DNA from 3 places in the Vibrio sabulosilitoris genome. Region 1 is predicted to be linked to each of the others. Evidence: predicted binding sites of a transcription regulator. Region 1 holds the regulator's gene; each other region holds the start of a gene.
The links. Region 1 encodes CRP, which controls carbon source genes, mostly activating them, when cyclic AMP is high. Its sites were predicted from a motif close to TGTGANNNNNNTCACA; they were not measured.

Region 1 (3,284 bases):
TTGTGCCGTATGGTGATCGCGGCGATGAGCTGCTCAAGGTGGTTGTTAAGGCGACAAGCAAGCTGACTATCGGGTCACCGTTCGATGAATCGGCTCCGTTTTTGGGGCCACAAATTTCCTCGCAAGCCGCCGAGCGAATCCTTGAGCAGCAAGATAAACTGATATCGATGGGAGGGCAGTCACTGCTGCAGGCTAAGTCCTTGGGCTATGCATTTGTCTCTCCGGGTATTATCGATGTGACAGCGATAGGTGCGCTGCCCGATGAGGAGTACTTTGGGCCACTGCTACAGGTGATCCGTTACGATAATTTAGAGCGCGCTGTGGCGATCGCTAATCAGACTCGCTATGGCTTATCGGCGGGATTGATTTCAACCGATGATGGTGAGTGGGATTACTTTATTGACCATATCCGTGCTGGGATCGTGAATCGTAACCGCCCCCTAACTGGTGCCAGTGGCGACGCGCCGTTTGGCGGTCCTGGCGCATCGGGTAACTTACGCCCGAGTGCCTATTATGCCGCGGATTACTGCGCTTACCCGATGGCCTCGATGGAAGGGGATGCGCCAGTGCTGCCTGCAACGCTTAGCCCTGGTATTTATCTCGATGATTTAGACTAGGTACTTGGCGCGGCGTTTTGTTATTTGATGCCAGTGATAGGAGGTTATATGCATCCTGAAAATTGTGTTACCGCACTGTTTGAGTGGCTATGGCGCGACTACACGGCTCGCCTTTGCCCCTCAGCGGCGCGTATTCATCAGTTACTTGAAGAAGACGCACCACTTATTAACGACCATATAGCACTGAGAACGTTTGATCTTGACCCGGTTGGTCTTGAGACGCTGGCTAGGCCGTTTTTGGCTCTGGGTTATGAGCCTGGCGGTGACTATCTATTTAACGCCAAGAAGCTGGTTGCTAAACATTATGAGCACTCAGACCCAACTCTGCCTAAGGTGTTTATCAGTGAACTCAAGGTGCAAGAGTGCTCCGAGTCGCTGCAAGCGATTGTGGCCAAGTTAATCGCGCAGATCGAAGTGGATAAACTAAACGGTGCAGAGTTCCTTTATGCGGGGCGCTTATGGTCACTCAGTTACCGTGATTATCAGCAGTTAGCTCAGGAGAGTGAATATGCGGCTTGGTTGGCCGCACACGGCTATGGCGCCAATCACTTTACGGTCAATGTTAACCAGCTCAAGCGCTTTGGAGAGGTGAGTGAGGTTAATCAGCACCTAATCGACGCTGGGTTCATCATCAATCAAGCCGGTGGTGAGGTCAAAGGCTCACCGGATGTGTTGCTCGAGCAGTCGTCAACCATGGCTGATAAAGTCATGGTGGCGTTTGATGAGGGACAGTTTGAGATACCCGGAGGGTTTTACGAGTTTGCTAAGCGTTACCCAACCTTGAGTGGCGGGCTTTATTCCGGCTTTGTTGCCGCATCGGCAGATAAGATATTTGAGAGTACTGATCGATAACTATGCCCCTGCTGGGGGATTGGCAAGGGCATAAAAAACACCAAGCCGAGGAGGCTTGGTGTTGGATGTTTTACAGCGGTTTGCTTAGCGCGTGCCGTAAACTACAATAGTTTTACCGTGGGCAGAAATCAGGTTCTGCTCCTCTAACATCTTCAGGATACGACCTACCGTCTCACGAGAACAGCCAACAATCTGACCAATCTCTTGACGAGTGATCTTGATCTGCATGCCGTCTGGGTGAGTCATTGCATCAGGTTGTTTCGCTAGGTTAAGTAGCGTCTGTGCAATGCGGCCAGTGACGTCAAGGAATGCCAAGTCACCTACTTTTTGGCTAGTCACCTGAAGGCGGCTTGCCATCTGCGCAGAAAGGCGCATTAGGATATCTGGGTTGACTTGAATCAGCTGGCGGAATTTCTTGAATGAGATCTCCGCAACTTCACATGGTGATTTAGCACGTACCCAAGCAGTACGCTCTTGGTCTTCTTCGAAGAGACCAAGTTCACCAATGAAATCACCTTGGTTAAGGTAAGAAAGGATCATCTCCTTACCTTCTTCATCTTTGATAAGTACTGCTACAGAGCCTTTTACGATGTAGTATAAAGTTTCTGCTTTTTCACCAGCGTGAATCAGCGTGCTCTTAGATGGGTACTTATGAATATGACAGTGTGACAAGAACCATTCTAACGTTGGGTCGGTTTGAGGTTTACCTAGAACCATAAATATATCTTCCTCTGCAGGGTATGCTTGCTGCTATCCATATTGCGCTAAGCCTTGACTAGGATAGTAGCATATGTGTTCACGACACATGCTGCAAGCTATCTTGTAATTCATACGAGATAGTACCGTTTTTCGGTGACGATTTCTTGATTTTGATGGGGTAAGTTGACCGAAATTCACCCATATTTTGTGCACCTGATCACGTACTGAGAAGTCAGTATGGTGATTGAGCACAGTTATCCTATTTTCCCAGTTTCGATCAGTTGCTGCAGGATAGGACGCACGATCAACTCCATCGCAAAACTCATCTTACCTCCTGGCACTACAAGGGTGTTGTGGCGCGACATAAATGAGCCATCAATCATCGCCAGCAGATAAGGGAAGTCGACATTCTTGAATCCACGCAGACGAATGACGACAAAACTCTCATCTAGGCTAGGGATGCCCTTAGCGTTGAGTGGGTTTGAGGTGTCGACCGTAGGCACGCGTTGGAAATTAATGTGGGTTCGCGAAAATTGCGGCGTGATGTAGTTAAGGTAATCATCCATTGAACGAACGATAGAGTCCGTCACCGCCTCTCGCGAGTGACCACGATCGCGGGTGTCACGGACAAATTTCTGGATCCACTCTAGGTTGACGATCGGCACCATACCAATCAGAAAGTCGACGTGTTTGGAGACGTTGACCTCACCATCAACCACACCACCGTGCAGTCCCTCGTAGAACAACACATCGGTGTCATCGGCAAGCTGCTGCCAGGGGGTAAATGTGCCGGGCATCTGGTTGTAAGGCACCGCCTCATCAAAGGTGTGCAGGTAGCGCCGAACCTCACCTTGTCCCTCTTCACCATAGCGCCGAAAAAACTGCTCCAAAGCAGGAAAGTCGTTGGCTTGTGGGCCAAAGTAGCTGATGTGCTTGCCTTGTTCGCGCGCTTTGCGAATTTCGACATCCATCTCTGGGCGGGTGAAGCGGTGAAAGCTGTCGCCCTCGACCCATGCAGGCTTAACGTCCATCATATTGAACATCTTGCGAAAGGCTTCTGATGTGGTGGTCGTCCCGGCACCCGAGGAGCCGGTCACCGCGATAATCGGATGCTTA
Region 2 (3,284 bases), on a different replicon from region 1:
CCGCCATGCTCACGCGGTAGTCAGGGATAAAGACCACTTTCAGCTTGCCGCCTAGACGTGGGTCGTTGTTCACCTTCTCTGCAACCTTGTTGATGGCAAAGATGATCTCTTTCGCTAGGTGGTAACCTGGTGCTGCTTTCGCTGCGAAGAACACCACGCGAGGTACCATGTCAAACGTAGGGTCGTTCAATAGACGGTGGTATAGCGATAGTACGTGGATAAGGTCTAGGTGCTGACGCTTGTACTCGTGCAGACGCTTGATTTGCACGTCAAAGATAGCGTTAGTGTCTAGCTCGATGCCCATGTTTTCAGCAACCCAATCAGCCAGACGCTGTTTGTTTTGCTTCTTCACAGCCATGTACTCTTTCTGGAACTTAGCGTCTTCAGCAAACTCAGCAATCGCTTCTAGCTGCTCAAGTTTTGCTGGCCACTCAGTACCAATCTTATCTGTGATAAGCGCAGACAGACCTGGGTTACAGAACTTCAACCAACGACGTGGTGTTACACCGTTTGTCACGTTGTGTAGACGCGTTGGGTACATTGCGTGGAACTCTGGGAATAGGTCTTTCTTAACCAATTCTGAGTGAAGTGCTGCTACGCCGTTCACCGCGTAAGAGCCGATTACGCATAGGTTCGCCATGCGCACCATGCGGTGGAATCCTTCTTGGATGATGGATAGCTTCTGCTGCTTCTCAACATCGCCAGGCCACATTGCACGAACTTCTTTTAGGAAGCGGTGGTTGATCTCGTAAATGATCTCCATGTGACGAGGAAGTAGACGTTGGATCAGTGACTCAGACCAAGTTTCCAGTGCTTCTGGCAGTAGAGTGTGGTTGGTGTACGCGAACGTCTGTGAGCTGATTTCCCACGCCTCTTCCCAGCATAGACCTTTCTCATCGATAAGGATGCGCATTAGCTCTGGGATAGCAATCGTTGGGTGCGTATCGTTTAGCTGGATAGTCTCTTGCTTAGGCAGGTCTTGTAGTGTGAATCCTGCTGCTTCGTGACGACGCAGGATATCGCGTACCGATGCCGCAGAGTGGAAGTACTGCTGCATTAGACGCAGTGTTTTACCCTTCTCGTGGTTGTCATTCGGATAAAGGACTTTAGTGATGTTACCGGCATCGATCAGCGCGTGCTGCGCTTCGAAGTAGTCACCGTTGTTAAAGCTCTCTAGTGAGAATGGGGCAATCGCCTGACATTCCCAGAGGCGCAGCGGGTAAACCGTGTCTGACTCGTAGCCCACGATTGGTAGATCCCATGGCATTGCTTTTACTGACATGCCCGGTACCCACTTACGTACTTCTTGACCGTTTTGGTTTACAACCTCTACGTGACCAAAGAAACCGATCTCTTGCGCCAGCTCTGGACGAGCGACTTCCCAAGGGTAGCCTTCAACACAACGCCATGCATCTGGCGCTTCTTGTTGACGGCCGTCTTCGAATGACTGCTTGAATAGACCGTACTCGTAGTGCAGACCGTAACCCACGGTTGGGTACTCTTGTGCTGCACAAGAATCCATGAAACATGCCGCTAGACGACCTAGACCACCGTTACCCAATGACGGGTCGCGCTCTTCTTCTAGAAGGTCAGTTAGGTTTTGACCTAGCTCTTCCATAGCTTCCGTGATCTCTTCGTAAAGACCCATGCTGATCAGGTTGTTACCTGTCAAACGACCAATCAGGAACTCTAGAGATAAGTAGTTCACGCTTTTCGCGTTCTTGATTTTTGGATCCAGCTCAGTTTGCAGCAAGTCGAAGGTAGTGAGTTCGGCTAGCGCACGACCCATTGCTAGGTACCATGCACGTGGCGAAGCAGTTTCTACTGTCGTTGCGTAAGTTGCTGAAAGGTGTTTTTTTACGTCAGCTTGAAATGTAGCTTTATCGAAGTTTTGTTGTTGAGTAGGTTTCATTACAGAAATCTCACTTATTTGGTTTTAATCCATCTACCACATATCGTGCATTCTCCCCTTGAGCAAAACATCCTCCCGTTAGAGGCGGAGGATGGGAGGAGAATACAGGGCGTAGAGCCTATTACTCTGTCAATAAAGTGATCCGAATCGCACTAGGACCACTTTTTGCCAATTTTGTGTTGAGACTGATCACACTGACGTTCAATTAATCATCAACTTGTTTTCTCAGCAGAAAAATCAGTGACAAAGTGGTGAAGGCTAAAACTCCAACCTTGATCACAAACATTCCTTATGCTGGCTTATTGAACTATCAAAGCAGTGCAACCAATTTCAAATATAGAGATCAAAGCTGCACGATCTGTGACCAATAACTCAAATTTGGGGCGTAGATGGCAATAACAGAGGGATTGATGCAAAAACGCGGGCTAGATCAATATGCCACTTAACCGTAATTAAGTACCATGTCATTACGCTGGTGTAATCACACTTTTCGCAAAAAGAAAAGTGATTGATTAAAAAAACAAAAATAGAGACATCGAAAAAAACGATGCGCAAATACGTAGGGTAAGAACACGATGTGGATTCCATCAAAACTAACTCGTCCGGGTCGCCTGCACAACGCGATTGCCCGTCCAAGAGTTCTCGACTTACTGCAAGGCGCGAACTGCTACAAACTCGTCCTGTTTCGTTCTCCTGCCGGGTATGGCAAAACCACGATGGCGGCACAATGGCTCGCTGATAAGCACAATGTCGGCTGGTACAGCGTCGACGAGAGCGACAACGACTCGTTTCGTTTCATTAACTATTTTCTTCAAGCGCTGAACAAGGCTACCCATAACTGCTGCCCTAACGCGCAAAAGCTGGCCGAAAAACGCCAGTTCTCCTCGCTACACTCACTATTTGGTGAAGTATTTACTGAGTTGAGTAATTTTGGTGAGGAGTGCTATGTGGTTATCGATGATTACCATCTGATCAGTGATGATGAGATCCATGAATCGATGCGCTTTTTCCTTAAACACATGCCGGACAACCTCACCCTCGTGGTGACCAGCCGCGCCGCGCCGCCACTTGGCACCGCTAACCTACGTGTGCGCGACCTAATGATTGAGATTGGCAACGAGCTGTTAGCGTTTGATACCGAAGAGACCACGCGTTTCTTTAATCAGCGCGTGGATGACGGTATCGATGATATGACTGCCACCAACCTGTGTACCTATGTTGAGGGCTGGCCATCTGCGCTGCAGTTGATTGCTTTACAAGCACAACATCAGCAGCGCACGCTGGCCCAAACCGCAGAGTCGGTCTCACAATTTAATCACGCCCACCTATGGGATTACTTGATTGAAGAGGTGTTTGACCTACTTGATCAAGA
Region 3 (3,284 bases), 950 kb from region 1:
TCTGGACTTGATGCAGCCCTATCGCTTAGAGATGGGCACCAAGCTTGCCAACCGTCGCGGTACTAACCTGTATCAATTCTGGGGGGAGATCATCACCAATAAGCTCAATCAGGCCGTTGCTGAGCAAGGCGATGACATCTTGGTTAACTTGGCCTCAAACGAATACTTTAAAGCGGTCAAGCCAAAACAGCTGGCAGCGAAAGTCATCACCCCAGTTTTCAAAGACTGCAAAAATGGTCAGTACAAGGTGATCAGTTTTTACGCCAAAAAGGCGCGCGGTATGATGGCTCGCTATATCATCGACCATCAGGTGGACACTATCGAAGCGCTGAAGAGTTTTGATGTCGCCGGCTACTATTTCGTCGCAGCCGAATCTACTGATAGCGAGTTGGTGTTTAAGCGCGAAGAGCAACAGTAGGCGTAAGAGTTGGCGGTAAAGGAGAGGGTGTATGTGGAATCGGTTTAAGCAATGGATAGCGCGTGGCATAGCACGCTACGATGCGTGGTGTCAGTCGCTCGGTCTCACGCCAGAGAATAAACGCAGTTGTGTTCCGTACCGCCGCGACCCTGCCTCTGATCCCGAAATGACCTGTACATCGAAGTCCAATGACGATCATTAACGATCAGATTGAGGGAGCCAGCCTCCCTCTTTTCGACACCCATTGTCACTTTGACTTTGCGGTGTTTGAGGGGCAGTTTGATAAGCACCTCTCCTCTGCTCAGCGGCAAGGGGTACAGAAGATCATGCTGCCCGCGGTTGGACCGCAAAACTGGCATCGACTTGAGTCACTCAGCCAGCGTCATTGTGCGATATACTGGGCGCTTGGTTATCATCCAAATTTTCTCACCACAAAATCACTCGATCTCACCCCCTCTCTGTCCAAGGCGTTCGACCAAGCAACACAAAAACCACTCGCGATAGGAGAGTGTGGCTTAGATGGTTTGACCGATATCGACGCTCAAATGCAACAAGCAGTGCTGCAATCTCATCTCGATGCTGCTAACGAGCTTGAGCTACCTGTCATTTTGCACTGCGTAAAAGCGCATAATGAGCTTTTACGCACCTTGAAGCAAACACCTGCCAGGGCGGGCGGGGTGCTGCATGGCTATTCTGGCAGTTATGACCTGGCGATGCGTTTTGTTGATAAAGGGATAAAAATTGGTGTCGGGGGTGTGATCACTTATCCGCGAGCAAACAAAACTCGCAACGCAATCAGTGCTTTGCCAAACGATTGCCTAGTGCTTGAAACCGATGCCCCCGACATGCCCCTAAGCGGTTTTCAGGGGGAGCCCAATCACCCCAAGCGTTTACCGCTGATCCTCAACACAGTTTGTGATCTAAAGCAAACGGATACGCAAACGATTGCCTCACAGTTTTGGCGAAACTCTCTAGAATTGTTTTCGATTTGTGAATAATCTAGAGGTTTTCTGTGTTTTAGAACTGCTCATTTAAATTTGAGTGTGATCTTTGTCACATTTTTGATTGTGCGTGTCATGAATACCCTAAAAAAGTGTGAGGGTGGCATTACTTTCTACCTAAAGTGATGAGTATAATTGCGCCGCTTTTGAGCTTCACTATCTAATCGCCTAACAAATAACCTATAAGGAAGTCATAAACTATGAGCCTGTTTATGAGCCTGGTTGGTATGGCTGTGCTACTTGGTATCGCCCTTGCACTGTCTAGCAACCGCAAAGCTATTAATCTACGAACTGTTGGTGGTGCATTCGCTATCCAATTCATCATCGGTGGTTTCGTTCTTTACGTCCCTTGGGGTCGTGATCTACTTGCTGGTTTCTCAGCAGGTGTACAAAACGTTATCGACTACGGTAAAGACGGTACTGGTTTCCTATTTGGTAGCCTAGTTAACTTCTCAGTTGACGGTATCGGCTTCATCTTTGCGTTCCAAGTACTGCCAACACTAATTTTCTTCTCTGCACTTATCTCAGTACTTTACTACGTAGGTATCATGCAGTGGGTCATCAAGGTTCTTGGTGGCGGTCTGCAAAAGGCGCTAGGTACTTCTCGTGCCGAGTCTATGTCTGCAGCAGCAAACATCTTTGTTGGTCAAACTGAGGCTCCTCTAGTTGTACGTCCATTCGTACCTCGCATGACTCAATCTGAGTTGTTCGCGGTAATGTGTGGTGGTCTAGCTTCTGTTGCTGGTGGTGTACTAGCGGGTTACGCATCTATGGGTGTGCCTCTTGAGTACCTAGTTGCAGCGTCATTCATGGCAGCACCTGGTGGTCTACTGTTCGCTAAGATCATCATGCCTGAGACGGATACACCAAACGATGACCTAGACTCTGACATCGACGGCGGCGACGACAAGCCAGCTAACGTTATCGATGCAGCGGCAAGCGGCGCGTCTGTTGGTCTACAACTGGCTCTAAACGTTGGTGCAATGCTACTGGCATTCATCGGTCTAATTGCTCTCGTTAACGGCGTACTTGGCGGCGTTGGCGGTTGGTTCGGCATGCCTGAACTGACTCTAGAACTACTCCTAGGTTGGATCTTCTCTCCACTAGCATTCCTAATCGGTGTGCCATGGGATGAAGCTGTACTAGCAGGTTCTTTCATCGGTCAAAAACTGGTTGTGAACGAATTCGTTGCTTACCTAAACTTCGTACCATTTGTGGGTGAAGGCGCTCAAATTGTTGAAGCGACTGGTCAAGTAATGACAGAGAAGACTCAAGCAATCATCTCATTTGCACTATGTGGTTTTGCGAACCTTTCTTCTATCGCAATCCTACTAGGTGGTCTAGGTGGTCTAGCGCCAAACCGTCGTCACGACATCGCTCGTATGGGTGTTAAAGCCGTGGCAGCAGGTACGCTATCTAACCTAATGGCAGCAACTATTGCTGGTCTATTCCTATCTTTCTAATTACTTAGAAAGAAATATATAGACGCTAAAATGTCGCCCCGCAGCATCCCCATGCTGCGGGGCTTTTTTATGAGGGCGACGGTTTTGGGGGCGAGGAGATTTAGCGCGTGATGCACTCCTCGTTACTCGTAGGGCAAAGCCCGTACCCGCACCTCGCCCCTGTGTTTTAAGTTTTTTTGAGATACAAACCGTTTGCTTTTCTCATTTGGCTACAGGGCCGCGACAAATATCTATACTCTGAGTATCGATAAACAAACAGGTAACACACATGAACGAAGTTCTCCTTGCCACCGTCGCGGGCTTCGCGGTTGGAATGCTCTTTACTGCCATTAAACTGCCAATCCCAGCGCCGCCGGTTTTATCTGGTGTGATGGGCATCGTTGGCGTCTATCTTGGCGGCCT

Region 2: ACZ5R2_RS16675 (glycogen/starch/alpha-glucan phosphorylase) is a predicted target of CRP. The motif match lies at 2,093-2,108, and genes of this name have one in related genera.
Region 3: ACZ5R2_RS05245 (NupC/NupG family nucleoside CNT transporter) is a predicted target of CRP. The motif match lies at 1,461-1,476, and genes of this name have one in related genera.

The regions. Positions count from the first base shown of each region.
Region 1 is NZ_AP029599.1:131,843-135,126, reverse strand. It holds gene astD (succinylglutamate-semialdehyde dehydrogenase) at 1-617, shown strand, start outside; gene ACZ5R2_RS00810 (2-oxoadipate dioxygenase/decarboxylase family protein) at 666-1,469, shown strand; gene crp (cAMP-activated global transcriptional regulator CRP) at 1,554-2,186, opposite strand; gene ACZ5R2_RS00800 (phosphoribulokinase) at 2,423-3,284, opposite strand, start outside.
Region 2 is NZ_AP029600.1:161,369-164,652, forward strand. It holds gene ACZ5R2_RS16675 (glycogen/starch/alpha-glucan phosphorylase) at 1-1,912, opposite strand, end outside; gene malT (HTH-type transcriptional regulator MalT) at 2,488-3,284, shown strand, end outside.
Region 3 is NZ_AP029599.1:1,084,007-1,087,290, forward strand. It holds gene yaaA (peroxide stress protein YaaA) at 1-418, shown strand, start outside; gene ACZ5R2_RS05235 (hypothetical protein) at 450-620, shown strand; gene ACZ5R2_RS05240 (TatD family hydrolase) at 607-1,416, shown strand; gene ACZ5R2_RS05245 (NupC/NupG family nucleoside CNT transporter) at 1,620-2,882, shown strand; gene ACZ5R2_RS05250 (XapX domain-containing protein) at 3,151-3,284, shown strand, end outside.